DNA from 2 places in the Kitasatospora sp. NPDC034023 genome. Region 2 is predicted to be linked to the other one. Evidence: riboswitches for the same ligand, from Rfam matches in the RefSeq annotation. Region 2 holds a riboswitch; the other holds the start of a gene.
The links. A riboswitch is a leader RNA that binds a small molecule or an ion and turns the genes downstream of it on or off. The one in region 2 is predicted to bind cobalamin.
Positions count from the first base shown of each region.

Region 1: linked by a shared signal. The riboswitch ahead of ACZ52R_RS20485 (ribonucleoside-diphosphate reductase subunit alpha) and the one ahead of metE (5-methyltetrahydropteroyltriglutamate--homocysteine S-methyltransferase) in region 2 are both predicted to bind cobalamin.

Region 1 is NZ_JBVIRY010000015.1:7,122-12,417, reverse strand. Features, by position in the region: gene ACZ52R_RS20490 (GH12 family glycosyl hydrolase domain-containing protein) at 1-677, shown strand, start outside; cobalamin riboswitch at 760-885, shown strand; gene ACZ52R_RS20485 (ribonucleoside-diphosphate reductase subunit alpha) at 1,077-3,497, shown strand; gene ACZ52R_RS20480 (ribonucleotide-diphosphate reductase subunit beta) at 3,518-4,513, shown strand; gene ACZ52R_RS20475 (ferritin-like domain-containing protein) at 4,895-5,296, shown strand, end outside.
Region 2 is NZ_JBVIRY010000033.1:46,611-51,906, reverse strand. Features, by position in the region: gene ACZ52R_RS33670 (NADH:flavin oxidoreductase) at 1-904, shown strand, start outside; gene ACZ52R_RS33665 (putative Ig domain-containing protein) at 1,148-3,157, opposite strand; cobalamin riboswitch at 3,719-3,944, shown strand; gene metE (5-methyltetrahydropteroyltriglutamate--homocysteine S-methyltransferase) at 4,101-5,296, shown strand, end outside.

The sequences.
Region 1 (5,296 bases), on a different contig from region 2:
AGAAGAGCAGCCACACCCTGATCACCTACGAGATGGCCACCGGCACGACCTCCGTCACCGACCTGGACCTGCGGGCCTTCACCCGCGACGCCATCCAGCGCGGCTACGTCCCGGCCGGCTCGTACCTGTGCGCCGTCCAGGCCGGGTTCGAGATCTGGGACGGCGGCGCCGGCCTCGGCAGCGACTCCTTCTCGTTCCAGGCCGCCGCCGGACAGCCGAGCGGCGCGATCACCTCGGCCCTGCCCGGTCTCTGTCTGGACAGCCGGGTGGCGGGCGATCCGGCCGCGGTCGGCGCCGGCACCTGCGACGGCTCGCCGGCCCAGACCTGGACGATGGGGGACAACGGCTCGATCGGGCAGAACGGGCGCTGCGTCGAGGACCCGGGCCTCGGTTTCCCCGTCCTCACCGGCTGCACCTCGCGGCCCGACCAGCGCTGGCGGGTGACCCCCACGGGACAGCTCGCCAACCAGGACACGGGGCGCTGCGTCGAGAATCCGGGTGCTGCCGGGAGTGCGGGTCCGAGCGCTGCCGCCAGTGCCGGTCCGAGCGCCTCCTCGAGCGGGACTGCGAGCGCCTCCGCGGGCGCCTCTGCGAGCGCCTCCGCGGGCGGGACCACCCAGGTGCGGATGCGCCCGTGCGATGCCCGTACGGGCCAGGGATGGCACCCTCCAGCCTGAGCAGATTATCGCACGATGAGTCGAACAGTCGTGCCCCGCGACACTACATGTGGGGCTGCATCGGACTCGCGCCACTAGATGTATGCTCATCCCTGCTGTCGATGCAGGGGAACCCGGTGGGAATCCGGGACTGCCCCGCAGCGGTGAGCGAGCGGCTCCAAGAGCCCTGCCCGCGAGTCCGATGACCTGCCGACAGCGTGCGCCACGGCCCTCCCGCAGAGGCCGCGCCAGCACCAGCAGTACCTTCCGGGCCTCGCGGGCGGGCCGGGGATGCCACCGTCGCACGGACGCCGCTTGCGCCCGCGCGCGTGCTCCCCTGCCCCGATCGCCCGGTACTCCGATCACCGCCGACGATCGCCGCCAGGAGAGAGCGCCTTGACCACCGCTGCCTCAGCCACCCTGCCCGCCCAGGGCTCCGGTACCGCCTTCACCGACCCGAAGGTCTCCGACCCCGGCGGCGCCCTGCTGCGGCTGCTCACCGACCGCAGCGTCGACCTCACCGAGGTCGACCCCGGCCATGTCGCCGCCGCCGCGCTGCGCGGCCGCCACGCCGGCTCGGACTTCGCCGAGCTGCGCGGGCTGGCCGTGGACGCCGCCGCGTCGATGATCGCCGAGGACCCCCAGTACTCGAAGCTCGCCGCCCGCCTGCTCGCCCTGGAGATCGTCGACGAGGCGAACAGCCAGGGCTCCACGTCCTTCTCCGCCTCGATCACCGTCGGCCACGCCGAGGGCCTGATCGGCGACACCACCGCGGAGTTCGTCGCCAAGCACGCCGCCGCCCTGGACGCGCTGATCGACACCAAGGGCGACGACCGCTTCGAGTACTTCGGCCTGCGCACCGTGCAGTCCCGCTACCTGCTGCGCCACCCGATCACCCGCAAGGTGATCGAGACCCCGCAGCACTTCCTGCTCCGCGTCGCCTGTGGCCTGGCGGTCGGCGACAACGAGCAGTCCGTGCGCGAAGTCGCCGAGCTGTACGGCCTGATGAGCCGCCTGGAGTACCTGACCTCCTCGCCGACGCTCTTCAACTCCGGCACCCGCCACCCGCAGATGTCGAGCTGCTACCTGCTCGACTCCCCGCTGGACAACCTGGACTCGATCTACAACCGCTACGCGCAGATCGCCCGCCTGTCCAAGCACGCCGGCGGCATCGGCCTGTCCTACTCGCGCATCCGCTCGCGCGGCAGCCTGATCCGCGGCACCAACGGCAAGTCCAACGGCATCGTGCCGTTCCTGCGCACCCTCGACTCCTCCGTCGCCGCCGTCAACCAGGGCGGCCGTCGCAAGGGCGCCGCCTGCGTCTACCTGGAGACCTGGCACGCCGACATCGAGGAGTTCCTCGAGCTGCGCGACAACACCGGCGAAGAGGCCCGCCGCACCCACAACCTCAACCTGGCGCACTGGATCCCGGACGAGTTCATGCGCCGGGTCAACGCCAACGCGGACTGGTCGCTGTTCTCCCCGGCCGACGTGCCCGAGCTGGTCGACCTGTGGGGCGCCGACTTCGACGAGGCCTACCGCAAGGCCGAGCTGGCCGGCAAGGCCGTGCGCACCATCCCCGCGCAGACCCTGTACGCCCGCATGATGCGCACCCTCGCGCAGACCGGCAACGGCTGGATGACCTTCAAGGACGCCTCCAACCGCGCCGCCAACCAGACCGCGCTGCCGGGCCGCACGGTGCACTCCTCCAACCTGTGCACCGAGATCCTGGAGGTCACGGACGACTCCGAGACCGCCGTCTGCAACCTCGGCTCGGTCAACCTCGGCGCCCACGTGGCCCCCGGGGCGTCCGCCGACGACCTGCTGGGCGCCATGGACTGGGAGCGGCTCGACGCCACCGTGCGCACCGCCGTCACCTTCCTCGACCGCGTCGTGGACATCAACTTCTACCCGACCACCGAGGCCGGCACCTCCAACTCCCGCTGGCGGCCCGTGGGCCTCGGCGTGATGGGCCTCCAGGACGTCCTCTTCAAGCTGCGGCTCGACTTCGACTCCGCCGAGGCCGCCCGGCTGTCCACGCTGATCGCCGAGCGCATCATGCTCACCGCCTACGAGCGCTCCGCCGACCTGGCCGAGCGGCTCGGCCGCCACGAGGCGTACGGCGAGACCCGCGCCGCCCGCGGCGAACTGCACATCGACCACTTCCCGACGGCCGCCCCGCAGTGGGCCGACCGCTGGACCGCGCTGCGCGCCCGCATCGCCGAGACCGGCCTGCGCAACTCGCTGCTGCTGGCCATCGCGCCGACCGCGACCATCGCGTCCATCGCCGGCGTGTACGAGTGCATCGAGCCGCAGGTGTCCAACCTGTTCAAGCGCGAGACGCTCAGCGGCGAGTTCCTCCAGGTCAACCCGTACCTGGTGCGCGAGCTCAAGGAGCTCGGCGTCTGGGACCAGCAGACCCGCGACGCGCTGCGCGACGCCAACGGATCGGTGCAGGAGCTGAACTGGCTGCCCGCCGAGGTGCGGTCGCTGTACCGCACCGCGTGGGAGCTGCCGCAGCGCGCGCTGATCGACCTGGCCGCGGCCCGCATGCCGTACCTGGACCAGAGCCAGTCGCTGAACCTGTTCATGGCGGCGCCGACCATCGGCAAGCTCAGCTCGATGTACGCCTACGCGTGGAAGGTCGGTCTCAAGACCACCTACTACCTGCGTTCGCGCCCGGCCACCCGCATCGCCCAGGCCGCGTCGGGTACCGCCCGCGCCGCCGCGCCGGTGCCGGCCAACACGATCCCGGTGGGCACCCCGACCCTCACCCCGGAGGAGGAGGCCGCGCTGGCCTGCTCCCTGGAGAACCCCGAGTCCTGCGAGGCCTGCCAGTGAGCACCCCCGAAGACCGCAAGATGCTGCTCGACCCCGGCTTCGAGCTGACCCTGCGCCCGATGCGCTACCCGTCGTTCTACGACCGGTACCGGGACGCCATCAAGAACACCTGGACGGTCGAGGAGGTCGACCTTCACTCGGACGTCGCCGACCTGGCGAAGCTGAGCGAGGGCGAGCGCCACCTCATCGGGCGCCTCGTCGCGTTCTTCGCGACGGGCGACTCGATCGTCGCGAACAACGTGGTGCTGAGCCTCTACAAGCACATCAACTCCCCGGAGGCGCGGCTCTACCTGAGCCGGCAGCTGTTCGAGGAGGCCGTGCACGTCCAGTTCTACCTGACGCTGCTCGACACCTACCTTCCGGACCCGGAGGACCGCAACGCGGCCTTCGCCGCGGTGGAGAACATCCCCTCCATCCACCAGAAGGCCCAGTTCTGCTTCAAGTACATGAACGCGGTCGACCACATCGACTCGCTGCAGACGAAGGAGGACAGGCGGGCGTTCCTGCTCAACCTGATCTGCTTCGCGGCGTGTGTGGAAGGCCTGTTCTTCTACGGCGCGTTCGCCTACGTGTACTGGTTCCGGAGCCGGGGCCTGCTGCACGGTCTCGCGACCGGTACCAACTGGGTGTTCCGCGACGAGTCCATGCACATGGACTTCGCGATGTCGGTCGTCGACACCGTGCGCGAGGAGGAGCCCGACCTCTTCGACGAGGAGATGGCCAAGCAGGTCACGGAGATGCTGGAGGAGGCTGTCGAGGCCGAGCTCCAGTTCGCCCAGGACCTGTGCGGCGACGGTCTGGCCGGCATGAACACCGACTCGATGCGCCAGTACCTGGAGGCCGTGGCCGACCAGCGCCTGGCCCGCCTGGGCATGCCCATCCGGTACGGGTCCACCAACCCGTTCGGCTTCATGGAGCTCCAGAACGTCCAGGAGCTGACCAACTTCTTCGAGCGCCGGGTGTCGGCGTACCAGGTGGCTGTCGAGGGCTCGGTCTCCTTCGACGACGACTTCTAGAAGAGCCGGATACGACAGAGGTGCCCCGCACGGCCACAGCCCGTGCGGGGCACCTCTGTCGTATCAGTCGGTAGAAAACTCGCCGGACTTGACCCCGGCGAGGAAGGAGGACCACGCGTCCTCAGGGTCTGGGCCGATAGCCGTCGCTCGACGAGCACCCCGGCCGGCCGGGCCTTGGTGGTGCAGGAAGTCGGCCGGTCCGACTTCCTGCGCCACCGGCGAAGATGCGCGCACCGGTCGACGCACCACGGCAGTGCTATCGGCGTGCTCCACCCGTCCGGCTGAACTCCCGGGGCCACACCGGCACCGCACGCACACGTACCGCCCACCTCCGGTTACGGTCCGGCGCACAGCCGTACGACGAGACGAGAGGGGCCCACGGTGACGACGACCGGAATCCTGGACTACGAGAGCGACGCGATCGTCCAGCTGATGAACATCGCGGAGAAGGACTGGACGGAGCAGGAGCTCAAGGACGCGCTGCAGCGGGCGATCATGCTGGAGCTGTCCACCATCCCGCCCTACGCCACCGCGCTCTGGTCGATCACCAGCCAGGACAGCACCCAACCCGTCCGCAACACCATCCGGGAGATCATCTTCGATGAGATGTCGCACTTCGGCCTGGTCTGCAACATGCTCACCAGCATCGGCGGCACCGTCGTCCTCACCGACCCCGCCACCGTCCCGAAGTACCCGGGCGAGCTGCCCGGCGGGGTCAACCCGGGGCTGGTCGTCTCCCTCAGCGGGCTGACGCGGGAGTCGGCGGGCCTCTTCTCCGACATC
Region 2 (5,296 bases):
CGCCGGCCAGAGCGACGACATCCCGCGCTTCCACGGCGAGGAACAGCTGGCCGGGTGGGCCCGCGTCGCGCAGGACGTCCACGCGGCGGGCGGCACCATCGTGCCGCAGCTCTGGCACATCGGCATGGTGCGCAAGCAGGGCGACCCGCCGTTCGCCGACGCCCCCGCCGTCGGCCCGTCCGGCATCCGGCTGGACGGCACCGAGGGCACCGGGCGGGCGATGACCCGGACCGACCTGGACGCCGTCATCGGCGCGTTCGCCGAGGCCGCCGCGGCCGCCGAACGGATCGGCTTCGACGGCGTCGAGCTGCACGGCGCGCACGGCTACCTGCTCGACCAGTTCCTGTGGGCGGGCACCAACCGCCGTACCGACGCCTACGGCGGCGACCCGGTCGCCCGGACGAAGTTCACGGCCGAGGTCGTCGCGGCGGTGCGCGAGGCCGTCTCCCCCGAGTTCCCGGTGATCTTCCGCTACTCGCAGTGGAAGGCGGAGAACTACGACGCCCGCCTCGCCGAGACCCCGCAGGAACTGGAAGCGATCCTCACCCCGCTCGCGGAGGCCGGCGCCGACGCCTTCCACGCCTCGACCCGCCGCTACTGGATCCCCGAGTTCGACGGCTCCGACCTCAACCTGGCCGGCTGGACCAGGAAGCTCACCGGCCGCACCGCCATCACCGTCGGCTCGGTCGGCCTCGACGGCGACTTCGTCCGCGCCTTCATGGGCGAGGGCGCCCCGGTCCAGGGCATCGACAACCTGCTCGACCGGCTGGAGCGCGACGAGTTCGACCTGGTCGCCGTCGGCCGCGCCCTCCTCCAGGACCCGCAGTGGGCCGCGAAGGTCCTCGCCGGCCGCTTCGCCGACCTGCACCCTTACGACGCCGCCGCAGTCCGCACCCTGAGCTGACCCCCCCGCCCCGAGGCCCTGCCGCGCGGCGCGCGCGAGAGGGCCGGAGGGCCGGGCAGACCGGCCACACCCCGGATACCTACCGGAAGTCGGCCGGCCTGCTGACGGCCGGCGCGCAGAGCGGCTGACCGTTCGGCAGGCGCACCACCCCGCCCGGTGGTCCGCCGCTGCCGACGGGTGGAAGGCGGTGGGGCTGCGGCAGCCGGCTGCCGCAGCCCCACGGATCGTACGGTCAGGAGATGGTCAGGACACGGTGAGGGCCGTGTCGTCGATGACGAAGCTCGTCTGGAGGGAGCTGTCCTCGGTGCCGGTGAACTTCACGGTGACGTTCTGGCCGGCGTAGGCGGAGAGGTCGAAGGTGCGCTGCTGGTAGCCGGCCGCGGCGTCCACGTTGGAGTAGGTCTTCAGCGTGGTGCCGTTGACCGAGACGGTCAGCTTGTCGTACGCGGTGCTGCCCGACTCCGCGGTGTCGATGTGCAGGTAGAAGCTGAGGGCGGCCTTGCAGCCGGCCGGTACGGCCAGGGTCTGGGCGAGCGTGTCGGTGTGGGCGGAGCCGTAGCCGTCGAGCCAGGACTTCCAGCTGCCGCCGTGGGCGGGCTCACTGCCGGAGTTGTCGATCACGCCGGCGCTGGCCGTCCACGGGGTGGCGCTGCCGGTCTCGAAGCCGGGGTTGCCGAGGAGCTGGGCGGGGGTGCAGCCGCCGCCGGCGCCGGTGACGGTCCAGCCGAAGGTGGTGGAGCCGCTGGCGCCGGTGCCGTCGGTGGCGGTGACGGTCACGGTGAAGGTGCCGGCGGTGTTCGCGGTGCCGGTGATCAGGCCGGTGGCGGCGTCGACGCTCAGGCCGGCGGGCAGGCCGGTGGCGCCGTAGCCGAGGGACTGGCCGGAGGCCGAGTCGGTGGCGTGGATCTGCAGGCTGACGGCGGAGCCCTGGGCGGTGCTCTGGCTGCCCGGGTTGGTCACGGTGACGGTGTTGCCGCCGGTGCTGCCGTTGGTGAAGGCGGCGGTGCCGTTGGGCGTGCCGAGGCCGGTCGGGCCGTCGTAGCCGGCGGCGGCGGTGCACAGGTAGGACGGGGAGCAGCTGCCGTTGGCGCCGCTGGTGACGTCGTACAGGGAGCCGGTGTGCGCGTACGGGTAGGAGGCCGGGGCGGTGCCGGCGGCCGGGGTGCCCGCCAGGGCGTAGACGGAGGCGATGATCGGGGAGGAGGCGCTGGTGCCGCCGTAGACGTTCCAGCCCGAGCCGCCGTAGGTCTGGTAGACGGCGACGCCGGTGGCCGGGTCGGCGACGGCGGAGACGTCGGCGACGGTGCGCTTGCCGCAGCCGGTGTCGTGCTGCCAGCTCGGCTTGGCGTCGTAGGCGGAGCAGCCGGAGCCGGCGCCGTTGCCGCCGGAGCTGCTGCCCCAGACCTTCTCGGTCCAACCGCGGGCGGTGGAGGCGCGGTTGAGGCTGGTGCCGCCGACGGCGGTCACGTACTGGGAGGCGGCCGGGTACTCGACGCCGTAGCCGGAGTCACCGGAGGAGACGGTGATGGCGACGCCGGGGTGGTTGAAGTAGCTGGTGTCGGAGCTCGGGTCGGTGGAGTCCTCGCCGCCGCCGTAGCTGTTGGAGACGTACTTGGCGCCCATCGAGACGGCGGTGTTGACGGCGGCGCCGAGGTTGCTCATGTTGGCGTCGTCGGACTCGACCAGCAGGATGTGGCAGTTGGGGCAGACGGCGCTGACCATGTCGACGTCGAGCGAGATCTCGCCGGCCCAGCCGCTGTCGGCGGTCGGGTAGCTGGTGCCGCCGCGCTGGTCGACCTTCCTGAAGCAGCCGTTGGCGGTGGTGCAGGCGGGCAGGCCGTACTGGGAGCGGTAGGTGGCGAGGTCGGACTCCGCGTTGGGGTCGTCCTGGGCGTCGACGATGGCGACGGTGGCGCCGGCGCCGGCCGAGGTCGGGAGGTTGTAGGCGGAGGCGAGGTCGCTGGGGCCCAGGCCGGAGGGGTTGATGTCCGGAGCCAGGGCGAGGTGCTGGACGAGGTCGGTGCGGGCGAGCGCGAGGCAGGCCATTTCGCCGGGGTGGGTCGGGGCGGCGCAGACGTGCTTGGTGGTGACACCGGTGGTGGGGCCGGTGCCGGCGGTCCCGCCGGGGACGGCGGCGGCGCCGGGGGCGGTGGCCGCGAGCAGGCCGGTGGCGGCCAGCGCGAAGGCGGGCAGGGCGGCGAGCAGTCTGCGCGCCCGGGCAGGGCGCGCACCGCTGGGGGAGTGGAAGCGCAAGAGTCGACCCTCCGTGGGGGTGAGGGCGCGGCCGGTGCCGGCAGTTGGGGTGCTCGCCGGGACGGGCTCGGGCCCGTGCTGACGGATCACGTGCAGGTGCTCGTCGGCCACGGCGGATGGCCGTGGACCGGCATGGTGCTTGCGCTGTACGGGAGGTGGGGCACGCACCCCGGGTGAGCAGGGTGGTGTGGCCATGACATGCATGGGCATGTCGGAGGCCCGTACCGTTCACGGTCGGGCCCGGCCGCTTCGGCACCGCCATGAGGTTACTGACGGGTGTTCGACAACCTCAAGGTGCCGTTCGCAGCCTTTACCGGGCTTTGCCCATCAATTGTCCGGAGGATGAGGCGGGTTGCTCCGCACCGGCGGAGGCGGGCTGCTCCGCACCGGCGGAGCCGGGTCGCGACGCCGGTGGGTGTCGGTGGGTCCCGCCGTGACGAGCCGTCATGTTCCGACTCCCGCGATGGGGAAGCCTGGTCCTCCGGCCGCTCCTCGCGTCGACGCCGTCCCAGTATCCGGACGATTTGAGCGAATCCCTGTTCAGCTCCCGCGGTCCTGCGCCTAAGCTGGCCGTGCAGCTGGTTCGCCCTGTCCGCCAGGCAGGCGCGTCGCAAGAGGGAACCCGGTGGGAATCCGGGACTGCCCCGCAGCGGTGAGTGGGAACGACCGCCGTCATACGCACTGGGCCCGGGACGGGTCTGGGAAGCGACGGCCAGTAGGTGTCCGCCCTGGAAGCAGGGCGGCTGTGCCCGCGAGTCCGAAGACCTGCCACTGCCCGCGCGCGACCGATCGCGCGCGGAGATCCGGTGACCTCGAGGGCGGGTCGGCGTACCTACCAGACGGAGCCGCGCCCACGTGCGGGCGCCCGTCCGGTTCGTCACCCCTTCGCGCCTTCGTCCCGTCATCGGGGACCAGAGGAATCAGGCTCGCGAAGGAGAGTCCCTTGACAGCGAAGTCCGCAGCGACCACCACCAGCACCACCGCAGTCGCCACCACCGCCACCACCACCGGCGCCGCAACCACCACCGCAGCCACCGCGTACGGCTACCCCCGGCAGGGTCGCAACCGGGAACTGAAGAAGGCGATCGAGGGGTACTGGAAGGGCGCGGTCACCGCCGAGGCGCTGCTGAACACCGCCGCCGACCTGCGCCGGGAGAGCTGGGCCCAGCTCGCCGAGGCCGGGGTTGGGGAAGTCCCGACCGGAGACTTCTCCCTCTACGACCACGTGCTGGACACGACGGTCGCCGTCGGCGCGATCCCCGCCCGACACCGGTCCGCGGTCGACACCGATCCCCTGGACGGCTACTTCGCCATGGCACGCGGCACCCAGGAGGTGGCGCCGCTGGAGATGACCAAGTGGTTCGACACCAACTACCACTATCTCGTACCGGAGTTGGGCTCCGACACGGTCTTCGCCGCGAACCCGGCCAAGGCGGTCGCCGAGCTGCGCGAGGCCCTCGTCCTCGGCCACGCCGCCAGGCCGGTGCTGGTCGGTCCGGTGACCTACCTGCTGCTCGCCAAGCCCGCTCCCGGGGTGGCCGAGGACTTCCAGCCGATCACCCTGCTGGACCGGCTGCTGCCCGTCTACGCCGAACTGCTCGCCCACCTGCGGGCGGCGGGCGCCGAATGGGTGCAACTGGACGAGCCCGCCCTCGTCCAGGACCGCACCCCGGCCGAACTCAACGCCGCCGCCCGCACCTACCGCGAGCTGGGCGGCCTCGCCGACCGGCCCAAGCTGCTGGTCGCGAGCTACTTCGACCGCCTCGGCGACGCCCTGCCGGTGCTCGCCAAGGCCCCGGTCGAGGGCCTGGCGCTGGACTTCACCGGCCCGGCCGCCGCCAACCTGAACGACCTCGCCGCCGCCGGCGGCCTGCCCGGCAAGCGGCTGGTCGCGGGAGTCGTCGACGGCCGCAACATCTGGATCAACGACCTGGAGAAGTCGCTGGCCACCCTGGCGACCCTGCTCGGCCTCGCCGACAGCGTGGACGTCGCGCCGTCCTGCTCCCTGCTGCACGTGCCGATCGACGCCGCCGCCGAACGCGACATCGACCCGCAGATCGCCCGATGGCTGGCCTTCGCCCGGCAGAAGGCCGCCGAGGTCGCCCTGCTGGCCCGCGGTCTGCGGGAGGGCGCCGGTGC